Regions from separate parts of the Paenibacillus sp. EPM92 genome, predicted to be linked through region 1. Evidence: riboswitches for the same ligand, from Rfam matches in the RefSeq annotation. Region 1 holds a riboswitch; each other region holds the start of a gene.
The links. A riboswitch is a leader RNA that binds a small molecule or an ion and turns the genes downstream of it on or off. The one in region 1 is predicted to bind cyclic di-GMP.
Positions count from the first base shown of each region.

Region 2: another riboswitch for cyclic di-GMP. It lies ahead of JMF85_RS08075 (EAL domain-containing protein); the one in region 1 lies ahead of JMF85_RS18510 (GspE/PulE family protein).
Region 3: another riboswitch for cyclic di-GMP. It lies ahead of JMF85_RS03745 (HD-GYP domain-containing protein); the one in region 1 lies ahead of JMF85_RS18510 (GspE/PulE family protein).
Region 4: another riboswitch for cyclic di-GMP. It lies ahead of JMF85_RS21160 (methyl-accepting chemotaxis protein); the one in region 1 lies ahead of JMF85_RS18510 (GspE/PulE family protein).

Region 1 covers NZ_BCPS01000077.1:88,061-92,078, reverse strand. The annotation lists gene JMF85_RS18520 (lysophospholipid acyltransferase family protein) at 1-353, shown strand, start outside; gene JMF85_RS18515 (metal-dependent hydrolase) at 373-1,335, shown strand; cyclic di-GMP riboswitch class II at 1,465-1,546, shown strand; gene JMF85_RS18510 (GspE/PulE family protein) at 1,626-3,296, shown strand; gene JMF85_RS18505 (type IV pilus twitching motility protein PilT) at 3,428-4,018, shown strand, end outside.
Region 2 covers NZ_BCPS01000043.1:55,027-59,044, forward strand. The annotation lists gene JMF85_RS08070 (metallophosphoesterase) at 1-956, shown strand, start outside; cyclic di-GMP riboswitch class I at 1,204-1,290, shown strand; gene JMF85_RS08075 (EAL domain-containing protein) at 1,370-3,775, shown strand; gene JMF85_RS08080 (MFS transporter) at 3,869-4,018, opposite strand, start outside.
Region 3 covers NZ_BCPS01000023.1:16,784-20,801, reverse strand. The annotation lists gene JMF85_RS03750 (AraC family transcriptional regulator) at 1-1,117, shown strand, start outside; cyclic di-GMP riboswitch class I at 1,318-1,400, shown strand; gene JMF85_RS03745 (HD-GYP domain-containing protein) at 1,546-2,520, shown strand; gene JMF85_RS03740 (response regulator) at 2,559-2,918, shown strand; gene JMF85_RS03735 (DsbA family oxidoreductase) at 3,027-3,662, opposite strand; gene JMF85_RS03730 (ABC transporter ATP-binding protein) at 3,973-4,018, shown strand, end outside.
Region 4 covers NZ_BCPS01000082.1:5,703-9,720, forward strand. The annotation lists gene JMF85_RS21145 (C40 family peptidase) at 1-66, shown strand, start outside; gene JMF85_RS21150 (hypothetical protein) at 218-1,636, opposite strand; gene JMF85_RS21155 (YrzA family protein) at 1,809-2,015, shown strand; cyclic di-GMP riboswitch class I at 2,226-2,316, shown strand; gene JMF85_RS21160 (methyl-accepting chemotaxis protein) at 2,402-4,018, shown strand, end outside.

The sequences.
Region 1 (4,018 bases):
ATTTCTGGCGTCCGACATTCCCGCCCTCACGGTTTTTCGGCAAGCAGACCCGGACGCCGCAAGGCGCTTCGACGCTGGCGATTGAACAACAGGCGCCGCTTGTTCCGTTCTACGGGCGGCGGGATCGCGGGTTTGTTCACCGGTTAACGTTTGAACCGGCGCTTCACTTATCCTCGTCTTTCAGCCGTTCCACCCGTTCCGAGGCGACCCGTTTGTTGAATCGGTTCATGGAACGCGTGATACGCGAACATCCGGCGCAATGGTTTTATTGGTTTAACGCTCAGGAACGGTGGGAGCAGGAATGCCGTACTGAAGCGGAACAAGACGCAGGGAAAGAAACGCATTCCGCCTAAACGGCAGGGGGTGTCCGAGATGGATACGGGTAGCCATCTGTTATTCGGGACGACGCTGACGGGCTTGGCCATGCTACATCCGGAGGTGTCCGCTGATCCGGTTTTGTTTCAAGCGATGCTGACGGCGACGATGGTCGGTTCGCAAGCGCCGGATTTCGATACATTGGCGAGAGTTCGCGGTTACTCGACCTATATTCGGGTGCATCGCGGCGTAACGCATTCGCTGCCGGCGCTGTTCGTTTGGCCGCTAGTGTTGGCGCTGCCGATCGCCTGGACGTTCGGGGTGTGGGCGCATGTCGGCCTGCTGCTGGCCTGGATATTTGCCGCGGTAGGTTTCCACGTATTGCTGGACTGGTTTAACGCTTACGGCGTTCAGTGCTTTCGTCCGTTTACCCGAAAGTGGCAGCATCTGGACGTATTATCGATTTTCGATCCGTTCCTGTTTGCCCTGCATGCCGGGGGCGTTCTATGGTGGATAGCGTCGGGGACGAATCCGGGCCTGTTGTTTGTGGCCGTTTATGCGGTGACGGCGGGATATATCGCAGTCCGCGCGGCACATCACCTCCGCGTCGTAGCTCGCGTCCGGCACCAGCTGCCTTACGAAGGCATTTATCAGGTTGCGCCCGGGTTTCACTGGTTTCGATGGCAGTTCGTGGTGGAAACGGAGGATTGCTTTTATACAGGTCATGTGCGGGGGAAGCATGTCGAGGTGAAAGACATCTACGTCAAGGAAGCATTCGATTCGATTGTCGAGGCTTCCAAGTCAACGGACGGCGTAAGAGCCTTCCTGCAGTTTGCGCAGCGGATTCATGTCTCTTGTTCGGCAGGACAGGACGGTTATGTCGTGAAGTGGAGGGATGTCCGCTTCTGGTATAATCATCAGCTGCCGTTCGGTGTCGATGTGATGCTGGATCGCGATATGAAAGTGACGGGTTATTCCTTCGACTGGAAAAAGAAAGCGTGGGCCCCGCCATTCGTCTAGTCTAGGGCAAATTCGAATAATATTTGTCGAATTATGACGAAATTATAGGGTTTAAGGTCTATTTTTCATTGACGACTTCGTATGAATTGTGCTTAAATAATAGTAGATAGGGCATGATTTTCATATTATTTCTTCAGATGATGCGATGAACGGCTGTCTTCATGTGGGCGCTTGGACAGCTGTGAGCAACTAGCGCAACCGACCTGACTTTTTGAAGTCGGGTTGTTTTTGTTTTCAAGGACTTTATCGTTTGGGGCTTGGGTACATATTCGGATCGGGGGGAACGCGTAGTGGCTCTACGGAAACGGATCGGCGACCTGCTCGTGGAGGCGGGGCTGTTGACTCCAGAGCAGCTGTCGACGGCTCTGCAGGAACAGCGGGAAACGAAGATGCGGCTCGGCGAATTTCTTATTAACCGCAACTACATCACCGAACAGCAATTGATCGAAGTGCTCGAGTTCCAGCTGGGCATCCCTCACATCCAGTTATATCGCCAAAAGATCGATCCGAAGGTCATTAATCTTATTCCTCAGCGGCTTGCCGAACAGCATCAAGTGCTCCCGGTGCGTACGGAAGGCAACAAGCTGATTCTGGCGATGGCCGACCCGCTCGATTATTTCGCCATCGACGAGCTGCGCATGAGCACGGGACTTCGCATCGAACCGACTATTGCGGCTCGGGACGAGCTGCAGCGGGCGATCAAGCGTTATTACGGCTTGCAGGAATCGGTCGAGCAGATCAGTCAAATCCTGCAGAACCGGGAGATCGAGGAAGCGAGGCCGCAGACCCGGGAAGACGACGATTCGCCGGTTGTCAAGACCGTGAATCAGATTATAATTCAAGCGGTTCAGATCGGCGCCAGCGACATTCACATTGATCCGCAGGAAGACAGTCTTCGCATCAGGTACAGGGTGGACGGCGTTATGCGTACGGAGCGTTCACTGCCGCCTCACATGCAGAGCGTCATTATTGCCAGGGTCAAGATCATGGCGAACTTGAACGTCGCCGAACGACGTCTGCCGCAGGATGGCCGGGTGGAGATGGATATTGAATTCCGGAAGGTCGATATTCGGATCTCCACGCTCCCGACTATTCACGGCGAGAAGGTCGTGATGCGGGTGCTCGACCTCGGCAGCGCCCTTACGGATATCGAGAAGCTCGGGCTTTCGGAGCATAACTTGGGATTGTTTATGAAAGGGATTCAAGGCGCGCACGGTGTCGTACTGATTACGGGGCCGACGGGAAGCGGGAAGACGACCACGCTGTATTCCGCTTTGTCGAGGCTTAATCATGAGGACGTCAACATCATTACGATTGAGGATCCGGTGGAGTATCAGCTGCAAGGCATTAACCAGGTTCAGGTCAATCCGGTAACCGGTTTAAGTTTCGCCCGGGGACTGCGGGCGATTCTTCGTCAAGATCCGAACATCGTCATGATCGGAGAAATCCGCGATGTGGAAACGGCGGAGATCGCTGTCCGCGCCGCGATGACCGGTCATATGGTGTTGAGTACGCTGCATACGAACAGTGCTGTGAACGCCATCACCCGGCTGATCGATATGGGCGTCGAACCGTTCCTCGTCTCTTCGTCGGTCAACAGCATCGTCGCTCAGCGCTTGGTGAGGCGAGTTTGTCCTTCGTGTTCCGTAGCGTATTCGCCGTCCGAGGATGAACGGAAGCTGTTCGAGGCTCACGGTTTTGAGGCGCAAACGTTGAAGAAGGGCCAAGGCTGCGCAGAATGCGGCCGCAGCGGGTATCGGGGACGGCTGGCGATTCATGAAATCTTGACGCTCGACGATACGCTCCGGTCCATGATCCTGCAGAAGAGGCCGGACAGCGATTACCGCGCCTATGCGCTGACCCAGTCTTATGTCCCGCTTGTCAAGGATGGGCTTGCGAAAGCGGCTGCGGGTTATACGACGCTGTCTGAAATATTCAGAGTGATCGGGAATGAATCATAAGCATTTCTAATACATAGTTCTATAGATGTATGTTCGCTATAAGGAAATAGTTCGAATTAACTAATATTTAATGGCAGATCACCCGGATTATGCGTATAATGATAATAAATGGGAAATTGGGGGGGGCTGATTTGAGCGTAATTGACTTGTTGAAGCTGGCTTATGAGAAGAAAGCTTCAGATATTCATATTACCGTACATTCGCCGGCCGTGTTTCGGATTCACGGCGATCTCAAGCCGGTTAACGGCGAGGTGCTGACGCCTGCCCGCACGGTCGAGCTGGCCCGGGAGCTGATGACGAACGAACAGTATCAATCGTTTATGAGCAAGGGCGACCTGGACTTTTCCTATGGAATACCGGATGTGTCCCGGTATCGTGTCAACGCTTTTCAACAGAAGGGAAACGTCAGCTTGACGATCCGCCTGATTCCGAGCAAAATCCCGCAGATGGAAGCGCTCGGGCTGCCAGCGATGGCCGAAGAGTTCGCGAAGAAGCCGCAGGGCCTGCTCTTGGTCACGGGGCCGACGGGAAGCGGGAAATCGACGACGCTGGCGGCGATTCTGGACTACATCAACCGGACCCGCAACGATCACATTATTACGCTCGAAGACCCGATCGAGTTTGTTCACAACCATAAATCCTGCATTGTCAACCAGCGTGAAATCGGCGTTGACACCGCTTCGTTCGCGAGCGGCTTGCGTGCCGCTCTGCGTCAGGATCCC
Region 2 (4,018 bases), on a different contig from region 1:
ACGCGTTGTACAAAGCGCTCAAGGTTATCGGTTCCTATGGAATTGGGCTGTTGTTCTACGCGGTTCTGCTCGTGCCGCTCGCCGATCTGACGGCCTGGCTGCTCATCTTAACGGGAACCGATGCCTCGGTTGCCGTCACCGTCGTCGGCTCCGCCGTACTGGCCGTCATGGCGGTGCTGCTGCTGGTCGGCTCCTGGAACGCGTGGAATCCTATCGTCCGCCGTTACGACATCGAGATCGTGAAGCCGGGCGGAGGGCGCAAGGAGCTGCGCATTGCCGCCGCCTCGGATCTGCACCTCGGCACGATGGTCGGCAAACGGCATCTCTCCCGGCTGACGGAGCGGGTGGCATCGCTTGCGCCGGATCTCATTCTGCTGCCGGGGGATGTGCTCGACGACAGCATAGAGCCTTTCGTACGCGAAAATATGGCTGAGGTGATGAGCGGGCTGCGCGCTCCCCTCGGCGTGTACGCCGTGCTCGGCAACCACGAATATATCGGCGGCCATATCGCCGAGTATGTGGAGCGGATGCGGGCGATCGGCATCGACGTACTGCTCGATCGCGTCGTGGAGCTCGAGGACGGTCTGTATGTCGCCGGGCGCAAAGACCACGCCGTAGAGAGCTTCACGAACGAAGGACGGCTTACCGTCGATGCGCTGCTGGAAAGCTCGAACGTGGATCGGTCCAAGCCGATTATACTGATGGATCATCAGCCGCATCAACTCGGCGCAGCCGCCGAAGCGGGCGTCGACTTGATGCTGTCCGGGCACACGCACCGCGGCCAAATGATGCCGAACCATTTGATTACACGGCGCCTTTTCGAACTAGATTGGGGTTATTTGCGCAAAGGCGTCATGCATGCGATCGTCTCCTCGGGCTTCGGTTCATGGGGACCGCCGCTGCGTATCGGAAGCCGATCCGAGCTGCTGGACATTCGAGTTACCTTCCAAGGGTAATTCATCTGAATGCAGGTATACGTCTCAAAAATGGTGACCGGATCACGATCGGCCCTGCGACTGTCTGGCTGGACACTCGCAGGGCTCCTCGTGCTGTTCGCCAGAAGATGGACACGATCGCCGCAATCGCAAACAGGGGCGGCTTTACGATTCGTCAAAATTCGGGAGGAAACGCCGGGCATCATACATCCTGCAAAAAACGCTTTCAATTTTCGACAAAGCATGCTATAAAAGAACTAGACATCACCTAAAATTTAGGCAAACCATATGAAAATATGGGACGCAAAACTACAGGGGCTACGCGCCATTCGCCGCATGCCAGCCAGTTGCCGTTTTCCGTTTATGGGGAATGAACCGATCAGCCCTCCGTAACTGAATGAGGCATCACAGCACTCGATTCGGAGGTAAGAGACATGTTTTATTTTCTTCTTTCCCTCAGTTTGTTTTTAACTCCTGTTTTCATCCTATTCTATATGGCTGTTGAAACGCTGCAGCGCAACAAGCGTGACCGGTTGAACCAATGCGCCTCACTGTTTTTCTTCTCCGCCATGCTTATGTTGTTCGGCAATTTTATGACCAGCTTATTCACGGTTCCTTTTTCGGGCAAGATAAGCTACTTGTTTATTTATCTCCCCGCGTTTGCGGCGATGTGTTTGCTCATCCGGTTTTGTGCGCTGCTGAGCGAGCGGGACCGGGCGATGAGCCGCCCCTTGTTGCTCATTCTTTGCTATGCGCCGCTCCTCTCGGGCCTATCGACCTTGCTCTTTCCGCAGTGGTCCTACATCGAGATCGCTGAGATCGGGGGATGGCGTTATCATGAGGTCAGTCCGCTGTTAATGGGGGTGACGGTCGTGACGGCCGTGTACACGATGGGGCTGTCGCTCTATTTGGTCGGCGCCGGTCTGCGCGAAGCGGCTGCTCTTCAATTGAAGCTCAAGCGCAAGCAACTGCAGATGGTGATGTGGGGGGTTGGTCTCGGAGGAGCATGGGCGGTGCTGCTTGCCTCTCATAAGCGATTTTCTATCGTGCCGGACGATCTGTGGATGCCCGATCTTAGCATGTTCGGCGTTTTGATTTATGCGTTTTTCATGCGGTATGCGATGATGAAGTATGATTTCCTGCTTTCTATCGAACGTAAGATATTGTGCGAAATGTCGCCGGTGTCGATTCTGATCGTGGACCGGAACGGTATCATCCGGGAAACCAATGCCCAGACGGAGGCGATGCTGGGACCCTTGCACCAGGAGCCGGCAATGCGCCGGCTGGATGAATGGTTGACCCCGTGCGAGGAGGACGCTGCGAAGCCGGCAGAGGATTCGCGGCGCGAAGCACTGTATAGAGGAGAATATGCGGTTCACAACAGGCAAGGCGACATCAGGTTCGTTCGCGCCGACAGCGAATTCATCTATACCGCCGGGGAGCGGTTTCAATGCGTCGCTTTATTGGATATTACGGAAACGAAGCTGGCAGAAGCGAAAAATCGGCATTTGGCGTACCACGATACATTGACGGACCTGCCGAACCGGTTTATGTTCCAGCAGCGGCTCCAAGAGTCATTATCCGCCGTCAAGCATCATCAAGGATCAATTGCCGTCATTCTTATCGGTTTGGACGGATTCAAGAAAGTGAATGATTCGCAAGGCCATCATGTCGGAGATTTGCTGCTGCAGCATGTGGCCGATATTTTGCTGAAGAGAGCGGCGCTCGACGCGACCGTCTTCCGTTTAGGCGGAGACGAGTTTGCGATGATCGTGCCGCATTCGGAGAGCCAGGCTTCTATTTACGAGCTTTGCCACGACATTTTCGAGGGATTTCAGGCGCCGTTCTTGTATAAGGATAAGTCCTATTATATTTCCGCCAGCGTGGGCGTCTCTCTCTTCCCCGAGCACGGGCAACAGGCGGAACAATTGCTGCAGTTTGCGGATTTAGCGATGTACCATGCGAAGCAATCGGGAAGGAACCGGTACGTGTTGTATGATCCTTTCATTCATCGGGAAGAGCAGGAGCGGTTCCGCATGGACGGCTGGATTCGCAAAGGGCTGAAACAAGGGGAGTTTGCGCTTCATTACCAGCCGCAGGTCGATATGGAGAGCGGGCGTGTGACCGGAGCGGAAGCCTTGATTCGCTGGCACCACCCGGAGGAGGGATTGATCCCGCCCAACGAATTTATTCCGCTGGCGGAAGAATCGGGCACGATTGTCGATATCGGCTACTGGGTGCTGGACACCGCCTGCGAGCAGCTGCGGAAGTGGATGGAAGCCGGGTATGCGCCGCTCTGCATATCGATTAATTTGTCGGCCAAGCAGTTCCTTGATCCGAAGTTTCCGGATGTGCTGGCCGATACGCTGAATCGGACCGGCATCGAGCCTTCGCTGCTCTGTCTGGAGATTACGGAGCGCACGGCGATGCTCGACAAGGGGGGCTGCGCCGACATTTGCCGGGAAATCATGTCGTTCGGCGTCAAGCTGTCGATCGATGATTTCGGTACAGGGTATTCGTCGTTGGTTTTGCTGAAGCAGCTGCCGGTTCACTCGATCAAGATTGACCGCTCGTTCGTCATAGAGCTGGAGACCAACGACAGTGACCGGGCGATTATTATTGCGATGATCGCGATGTCCCACAACTTAGGCAAGAAGGTGGTTGCCGAAGGGGTGGAGGAGCTCGGCCAGTGGAACATGCTGGCGCGGCTGGGCTGCGACGAAGTGCAGGGGTATTTCGCCAGCCGTCCGCTGCCGGCCGACGAGTTTGTTCGCTTTCTGGCGAGGGAACGACAGCAAGGGATCAGCGTGATGCCCCCTGCCTATCACATGCATAAGTAGAAGCAGCGGCGATGTCCGGTTTGGCGTTCTTTCCGAATCCATCCCCGGAAGGGGCGAAAGCCAAATAACCGTTCAGCCCAGAGGGCCGAACGGTTATTTCTGCTGCAAGGCTTCGCCGGGCGTAACGGATGAGGCCTTCCGGCGAAACATCCAAATGATCCCCAGGCACAGCGTCAGACAGATGCCTCCGCACAGCATAAAGGCGCCGCTTGCACCGTAACGGTCGGCCGCATACCCGGCGAA
Region 3 (4,018 bases), on a different contig from region 1:
ATCACATCTGTACGGATTAGCCGCGGCCTACATGACGACAATTCAAAAGCCGAAACAGCCGGAGGCGGAGCTGCTGGATTACGTCGAGCAGACACGTCAGTATATGGTGGAGCGGTATAACAATCCTTTCGATATGGAGGAGATCGCGCGTTTGTCGGGGGTCGGATCGAGCCGGTTTTATCAGGCGTTCCGCCGCCATACAGGGCTGAGTCCGCACAAATACATGACGAAAATCAGGCTCGACATGTCCTTGTCGCTGCTCGCGGATTCCTCGCTGCCGATCCTTGATGTGGCGCATTCGGTCGGGTATCCGGACGAGTACTATTTCAGCCGGTTGTTCAAGAAGCATATGGGGATGTCTCCGACAGAATATGCGTTGTCGGCGAGAAGGAAGATCGCCTGTCTGGCGCCGATCTTCCTCGGAGATCTGTCCGTGCTCGGCATTACTCCCCATCTCGTTCTGGAACGCGGGTGGTGGGAAGCTCCGGAGGAGGGACTGCGCAAGGTAGCGGAGGAGGCGCCGGAGTTCATCTTCATCCCGCCGGTAACGGATGATGTGCATCGCGCCTTGTCCCGCATCGCTCCGGTCGTCATGCTCGACTGGAAGCGTTATTCCTGGAAAGAACGCCTGCTCGATATTAGCCGGGCGCTCGACATATCGACGGTAGCCGAGCGTTGGCTGTCCTATTTCGAAGTGAAGACGGAGAATGCGCGTTATCTGGTGCGCAAACGGCTCGGGGACGAGTCGGTGCTGCTTGTCAACGCTTCGGGTCTGGGGTTTCGCGTATTCGGCATGCAGATGCGGAAGATGAAAGATTTGTTCTACGACGATCTGCAGGTGACGCCACCGGCACTTGTCCGGAACATGAGCTTTCTCGATGTCGCTTCGGTGCAGGAGCTGTCCGAGCTTGACAGCGACCATGTGGTGTTCCTGGTCGATATTGCCGATTCGGAGGATCGCTGCGCGGAGCTGGAGCATCACTGGCGGAGCCTGAACCGGGACCGCCCGAAGAAAAACTGCTTCTTCATCCGCACCCGCCAACCGCTGATGAACAACGCCGCTGTGCACGAGAGCCTCGTCGACCAAATGGTAAGCCACTTGGTGCAGTATACCTGACCCGGCGATTGCCAGAAACGCAACATAATTCGTGACTCCAGGCAGAAAAACCAAAAGTGCGAACGCATAAGTTTTATACGGCAGGACCGTCCGACGCTTCGGGCGGTTTTTTTGTTCGACAAAAAGTGATCATTATTTACAATATTAGTTCGTATGTGCTATGCTGAGCTAAGAGTTTATATGGAAATTAGTTCTAACAACCTATGTAAAGGCAAACTTATTGAAAGATAAGGACGCAAAGCCACAGGTCTAATGCGGAAGCTATGACGGCTGGGCTGCCATCGAGGCTAGATCGCGACAAACTACCTGATATTTGGCTGAGGTAGTTTCTTTTTTGAAGGTCGAGTAACGAGGAGCAGCGGTAAGGAACTTCAACGGCGGCGCATCGGACAAACCAATCGACTTTGATGAAAAGGGAAGTGAGCTTGATGAGATTTATCCCGATTACCGAATACAACGAACAAGCCATGATGCTGGCTCAGCCCGTATACGACAACAAGCGGCGCATGCTGCTTGCGGCCAACAACACCATTCATCCGAGGTATCTGGAGAAGCTGATCCAGGTCGGCATCAAGCAATTGATCATTGAGGACGCCGAGTCCAAGGGGATCACCTTGGAAGAAATGATGGACATGCCCACCTGGATGGATGTCATCGACAACGTGCAGGAGGCTTATGCCGCCGTCAAGGCGAAAAAAGCTTTTCCCATCCGAAATGTGCTGACAGGCGTCAGCCGTCTGATCAGAGAAGTTCAAAGCCGGCCGGTCGTCATCCCGGTGCCTTCGAGAACGCTTGCGGAAGAGCTGAAGCCTTACGCTCATGCCGTCAACGTGGCTTTGCTGGCGCTCCAGGTCGGCAAGGCGCTCGGTTACAACGACCTGATGCTTCGCGATTTGGCGGTAGGCTGTTTGCTTCACGATATCGGCAAAGTGACGGCGCAACAAGAGACGGGGCATCCCGAGGCCGGTTTCAACCTGATCCGCGGCATTCGCGAATTCAGTCTGCTGTCGGCGCATATTGCGTATCAACATCATGAAACCCTCGACGGCCATGGATACCCGCGCGGCATCTCCGGGGCAACCTTTCACGAGTATGCGCAAATTTGCGGCGTGTGCAATCTGTACGAGAACCTGATCTCGGTGCAGGATGCGGCTCCTCACGATGCGATGGAACGCATCATGGCTACGAGCAGCATCAACTATAACGCGGATGTGGTCAAGGCTTTCGTAAGAGCCGTTCCCTCGTACCCGCCAGGAACGAAAATTCGGATGCAAACCGGCGATAACGCGATCGTGACGAAAATCACCGATCATATGCAGCGGCCGGTCGTTCGCTACCTGACGACGGGACAAGAAGTTTCATTAGCCGACAACCCTACGCTCATGATTGCCGGCTGCTGTTGATCGGCAGTTCATTTTAATTTCGAAGGAGCAGACAACGGATGGCTAACATTATGATCGTGGATGACGCAGCTTTCATGCGCATGATGCTGAAGCAGATGATAACCGAGTTCGGGCACCAGGTGGTGGCCGAAGCGCAGAACGGCATAGAAGCCATTGCGGCTTATGAGAAGTTTCGCCCGGATCTGGTGACGATGGATATTACAATGCCCGATATGGACGGGATCGAAGCCGTTAAGAACATTAAGAGCATAGACGCTGGCGCCAAAATCATCATGTGCTCGGCAATGGGGCAGCAAGGGATGGTTCTGCAGGCCATTCAAGCAGGGGCGAGGGATTTTATCGTGAAGCCGTTTCAGAAAGATCGGGTAGGCGAAGCGATCTCCAAAATTTTGGGCTAGCGCATCGCCGGCCAGAACAAGGGATTTGATTTTCATAACGGAAAAAAGCAGCCTCCCTTCGGGAACGACGGCTGCTTTTTTGTTTTACGGCTGCGCCTGGCTAACGGCTTAGCCTTGCGCTTCGGAGACGATTTGCTCCATCACCTTGATCATTTGCTCAGCGGGATAAGCGCCGGAGAGCGCGTACTTGTTATCGAACACGAAGAAGGGAACGCCGGTAACGCCGATGCGAGCCGCTTCTTCCTGATCGGCGTTCACCCGCTCGGCGCCTTCGCCTTGCTCCAGGCGGCTGCGCAGCGTTTCGGGGGCATGTCCCTGGGCTGCGGCGATAGCCAGCAGCACCTCCAGCTGCGCGATATCCTGGCCATCCTCGAAGTAGGCCTTCATGATCCCGTCTACGAGCGCAGCTTGCCGATCCTCCGGCAGCAGCGCGACGAGCCGATGCGCCAGCAGCGTGCTGGGCATCCGGGTCACCCGATCGAAGCGGAAGGTGACGCCCACCGCCGCGCCCGCTTGCGTGACGCGCTCCGTCACCTGCGCTACCCCGGCGGGACCGCCCATCTTTTTGCCCATCGCGTCGTGGAAGGGAAGTCCTTCGGGCGGCAGCGACGGATCAAGCTGGAACGAGCGGACGCGAATCGTCGCTTCCTTGCCGCCGGACCATGCGGCCAAAGCGTCCTTTAAGTTTTGCTTGCCGATCCGGCACCAAGGGCACACCATATCGGAGTAGACGTCTATTTGCATAAAGCAGCACCTCCACTTTAATTTCATAAGTAACTCTAGTATGGGACATTTAGGGGCGGATGGCAATATAAGATTAGAATCAGGGACAAGCAGAAGCACGTTCGTGCGTTTTGTGTTTCGACCGTGAGTATGGCATGCTAGGGAGTAGCATTTACCCACCCGCGCCCGCGCACAGTCTGCTGCCGATTGCCGGACAGACGGCACACCTTGTTCATATATCGTTCACGCCGCACTGGTACACTGGAAGCATCGGGCGAACTAAGAGCGCCGCACCATTCAGCACCCGATCTGAAGGAGGAATTTCCTTTATATGACACAAGAAACCTCTCCATCGACAGCCGGCTGGAACCCGTTCG
Region 4 (4,018 bases), on a different contig from region 1:
ATTTCCAATTTTAAAGGCAGCATTTGGGACAAGACTTACGTAACAGCACGTCGCGTGATTAAATAAGGGGAATACCTCTAGGCCATTATTTTATTATCTCATAGCTTGACTGCAAACATGCAGAGCTCACGAAGAGCTCTGCTCTTTTTTTATATTCATAGCCTCATCCCCAAGTATATACCTTCATCTATTCGCTGCCGGAACGCGGTTTCCCTGCTCACATCAGAAACATCGCCACGATCGTCGTGACCGCCAAGCCGATCAGCACCGGCTTCAGATTGCGCCGCGCCAGCTCGAAGGGGCTCACGCCGCAAATCGCCGCCGCCGGAATGAGCGCCCACGGAATAAGGGTTCCGCCGCCCACCCAGACAGCCGCCACTTGCCCGAGCGCGGTCAAGGTGGCCGTAGCTGCGGCGCTTGCGCCTGCAAACAGCTGCGCGACCGAGCCAACGAGCGAGATGCCGGAGAACCCGGAGCCGTCCAGACCCGTAATCGCACCCGTAACGGCCAACGTGAGGGCACCAACCGCATCGTTCAACGGAACATTGTGAGCGAGCGCAACGCCAAGGTCGTTGACGATGCCGTACGAGCCTTGGGGAAGGCGGTTGCCGAACAGTTCGGTGAAGGCCGCATCGCCAAGGTAAAAGAAGGCGGCAATCGGAATAACAGGCCCGAACACTTTAAAGCCGAATTGAAACCCTTCGATCAAATACACAGTCGTTTGTTCCAAGCCCCGATTTCGATGAGCCAGCAGCGCCATGACGATCAGAATGAGCACCGCCGTACCGCCGATGAGTGCGGTTGCATCTCCGCCTTGCAGGCGGAGCAAGATCATCGCTGCAAGGTCCGCCGCAAATAACAGCGGAATGAGTACCGCCAGCCATTGCTTAACGCGCAGCGGAAGCGCAACCGTACCGGCTGCGGGTATACCTTCCGCTCCGTTGAGGCTATCCGGAGCGGAGCCGCCCGTCACGAGTCCGTCCCGCCACGTGCCGTTCTTCATATCGCGGCGCATCATCCAGTAGGCCGTGACGGTCGTTACAAGCCCCATCATGACTACAAGCGGAATGCTTGCTTCCATGACCGCCGTTACCGGCAAACCGGCCGCATCGGCCGTTAGCTTGGGCGCGCCCTGAATGATATAATCGCCGGAAAGCGCGATGCCGTGCCCGAACAGGTTCATCGCGATCGCAGCGCCCAGCGCCGGCAATCCGACCCGGACAGCAACGGGCAGCAGCACCGCGCCGATCAGCGCAACAGCAGGCGACGGCCAGAAGAAGAAGGACGTGACCATCATAATCAGACCGATCCCCCAGAACGCTAAGGCCGGCGTACGCAAAAATCGGGTCAGCGGCGCGACCATCATCTCGTTCACGCCGGTTTGGATCAACACCCTGCTCATCGCCACGATGATGGAAATAATGAAAATGGTGCCGATCAATTCCTTCGTGGCATAAATAAAGCTGTTAAAAATACCGGCTACGGAGCCGCTTAAGGTTTCCGTCGCCAGCAGGCCGAGCGTCAAAATCCCGACCACGCAAATCATGGCCGTGTCGCGTCTCATAATAAGTAGCGCCATGATGAAAACGATAAACGCGAGGTACACGCCATGCAGAGGAACCAGTTGAATATCCACTCGAAACCACCCTCCCGCCTTGACTCGTGAAGTCCTACATCCTATGCAGGCGATGGGATAGGCGTTCGCGGAGGGAGGAGCCGATAACGGAAAGTACGTGCATCCGTCCCGGCATACTGTTAAGATGTGATCATAAGAGCAGCATACTACCCGAGATCGAGGAGGATTTACCGTGGAGTTCCGTTTGGAAAGAATCGAAAACAAGGTGGAGTTTTTTCAAGCGTACGACTTGAAATCGCTGGAGCGTCAAATCGACCAGCAAATTGAAAACAACAAAGCGCTCATGTTGGACGTATTTGCCGTTCAGCACCACACCGTATTTGATCCCAATGCGGGCAAGTTGTCGTACAGCGCCGTCGTTCATTTTAAGGCGAAGTAAAGCGGCAGGACGCGTCCCAAGCGGCCAGGCTGCGCAAATCCGGACCTGCACCGGCGGCGAAAGCCGGCCGCCGCTCTCCGACTCTGTACGATAGCATTAAGACTAAATTCCGTTCCTTTCTACATTTTGGAACAACTTTCTACAAATCTTTACAATTCTATTACATAATAGTATGATAAGCTCATATAAACGACTGGATCTAGGAAATAAGACACGAAAAGGCACACTGTACGAAAGTGCAGGCCGCAAAGCTACAGGGGCTTCACGAAACGGGAGTTTCGTATGCCAGCCAGCTTCCGAACGCTCGGCTCTGGTACCTGGCGCGGAGACCGGTGATGGCTGGTCTCTTTTTTATGTATTCAATCAACAATCAGGAGGGCATTAGCATGGCAAACGGTAATCGAACTCAGCGCAGACAGAAGTTCCTCATTATTTTCACCCCCGGCATCGGGCTTATGAACCGCTTCAAATATGCCAGTAAGTTTTTATTAATCGGACTGCTTGTGCTCGTACCGCTCAGCATCTTCTTGTATTTGCAATTGTCCGCGTCCGCCAAAGAAATCGCTCTCACCGAGCAAAAGCAGGTCGGTCTGGAGTACGTGAGCCGGTTAAACGACTTTCTGATCGCGGTCGATGTTCACCGCGCATTGATTGTCGGTTCCATACACGGCGATAAAGATTTGAAGTCCCAATTAGCTGCCAATGAGGAAGCCCTGAATCAAATCGTGGCCGGGCTGAACGAATTGGATGGCCGGTTAGGCGAGAGCTTGAATTCGACGGAACAATGGAAAGCTCTTCAATCGAAATGGTCGGAACTGAAAGGCAGGGGCGTCAGCCTCACGGGTCAAGATGCATTGGACCAATACGGTGCCATCTTGACGGATACCCGGGCGATCATCACGCGAATCGCCAATGCGTCGCATCTCGTGCTCGATTCCCAGCTAGACAGCTATTATTTAATGGACTCGACAGTCCGCCAATTCCCCACTCTGATGGATCGCGTCGGACGAGCACGTGCTCTGGCCGTTCATTACGCGGGGGCGAAAACGCCGATTTTCACCGCGGAAGAACGAACCCTGACATCGCTGCTGGACCAAATCCGCACGTCGATGGACAACGTTAAAGGCAACCTTGAATCGCTCCGAACGGAGAACGAGATGCTGAGCTTCGAACTTCTCGATGCTTGGCAGGAGCATAACCAGCTCGTTCTCCAACTGAATCGCTGGATAAACAATCAGATCATCATACCTAAACAAGTAGATCAGACTCCCAAAGCGGTATTCGATGACCTGTCTAATCTCGTCAAGCAAACTCAAATTCATTACGACACCGAGCTGAAGGCTTATGAGCATCTGCTGCAGACGAAGCTAACTGGCTTACATCAGAAGAATACGCTGCTCGTCTTGTTGGGTCTGCTCATCACGCTCGCCTTGCTCTATATTTTTATAAGCTTTTATTTGTCAGTCAAACGAGCCGTCTCCGCGTTGGAGCAAACGGCCACGGAAGTGACAAACGGCAATCTCACCTCGCGGGTACAGCTTCAAACCCGGGACGAGCTTGCCATTGTGGGCAACTCGTTCAATCAGATGACCGAGGCGTTCCGCAACGCCATTCAGACGAGCATTACCGTATCGGAACGGGTGGCGGTCTCCGCCCAGTCGTTGACGCAAAGCGCTTCCCAGTCGACCGAGACCAGCAATCGGATCACGGATGCCATTCAGGAAGTTGCCCAGGGTGCGAATACGCAGCTGAAGGGCGCGGAAGAAACGTCCACAGCCATGGAAGAAATGGCTCAGGGCGTACAGCGGATCGCCGAGACGTCTTCCAGTGTCTCCGAAGCCGCAACGCAAACGTCCCAGCTTGCGCAGAAAGGGAACGACGCTGTCCGCAAGGCTGTCAAGCAGATGGAAAATATTCACAAGCACGTCGACACTTCCGCCAAGGTCATTGAGGAGCTGGGCGCACGATCGCAAGAAATCGGCAGCATCAGCAGCTTGATTACG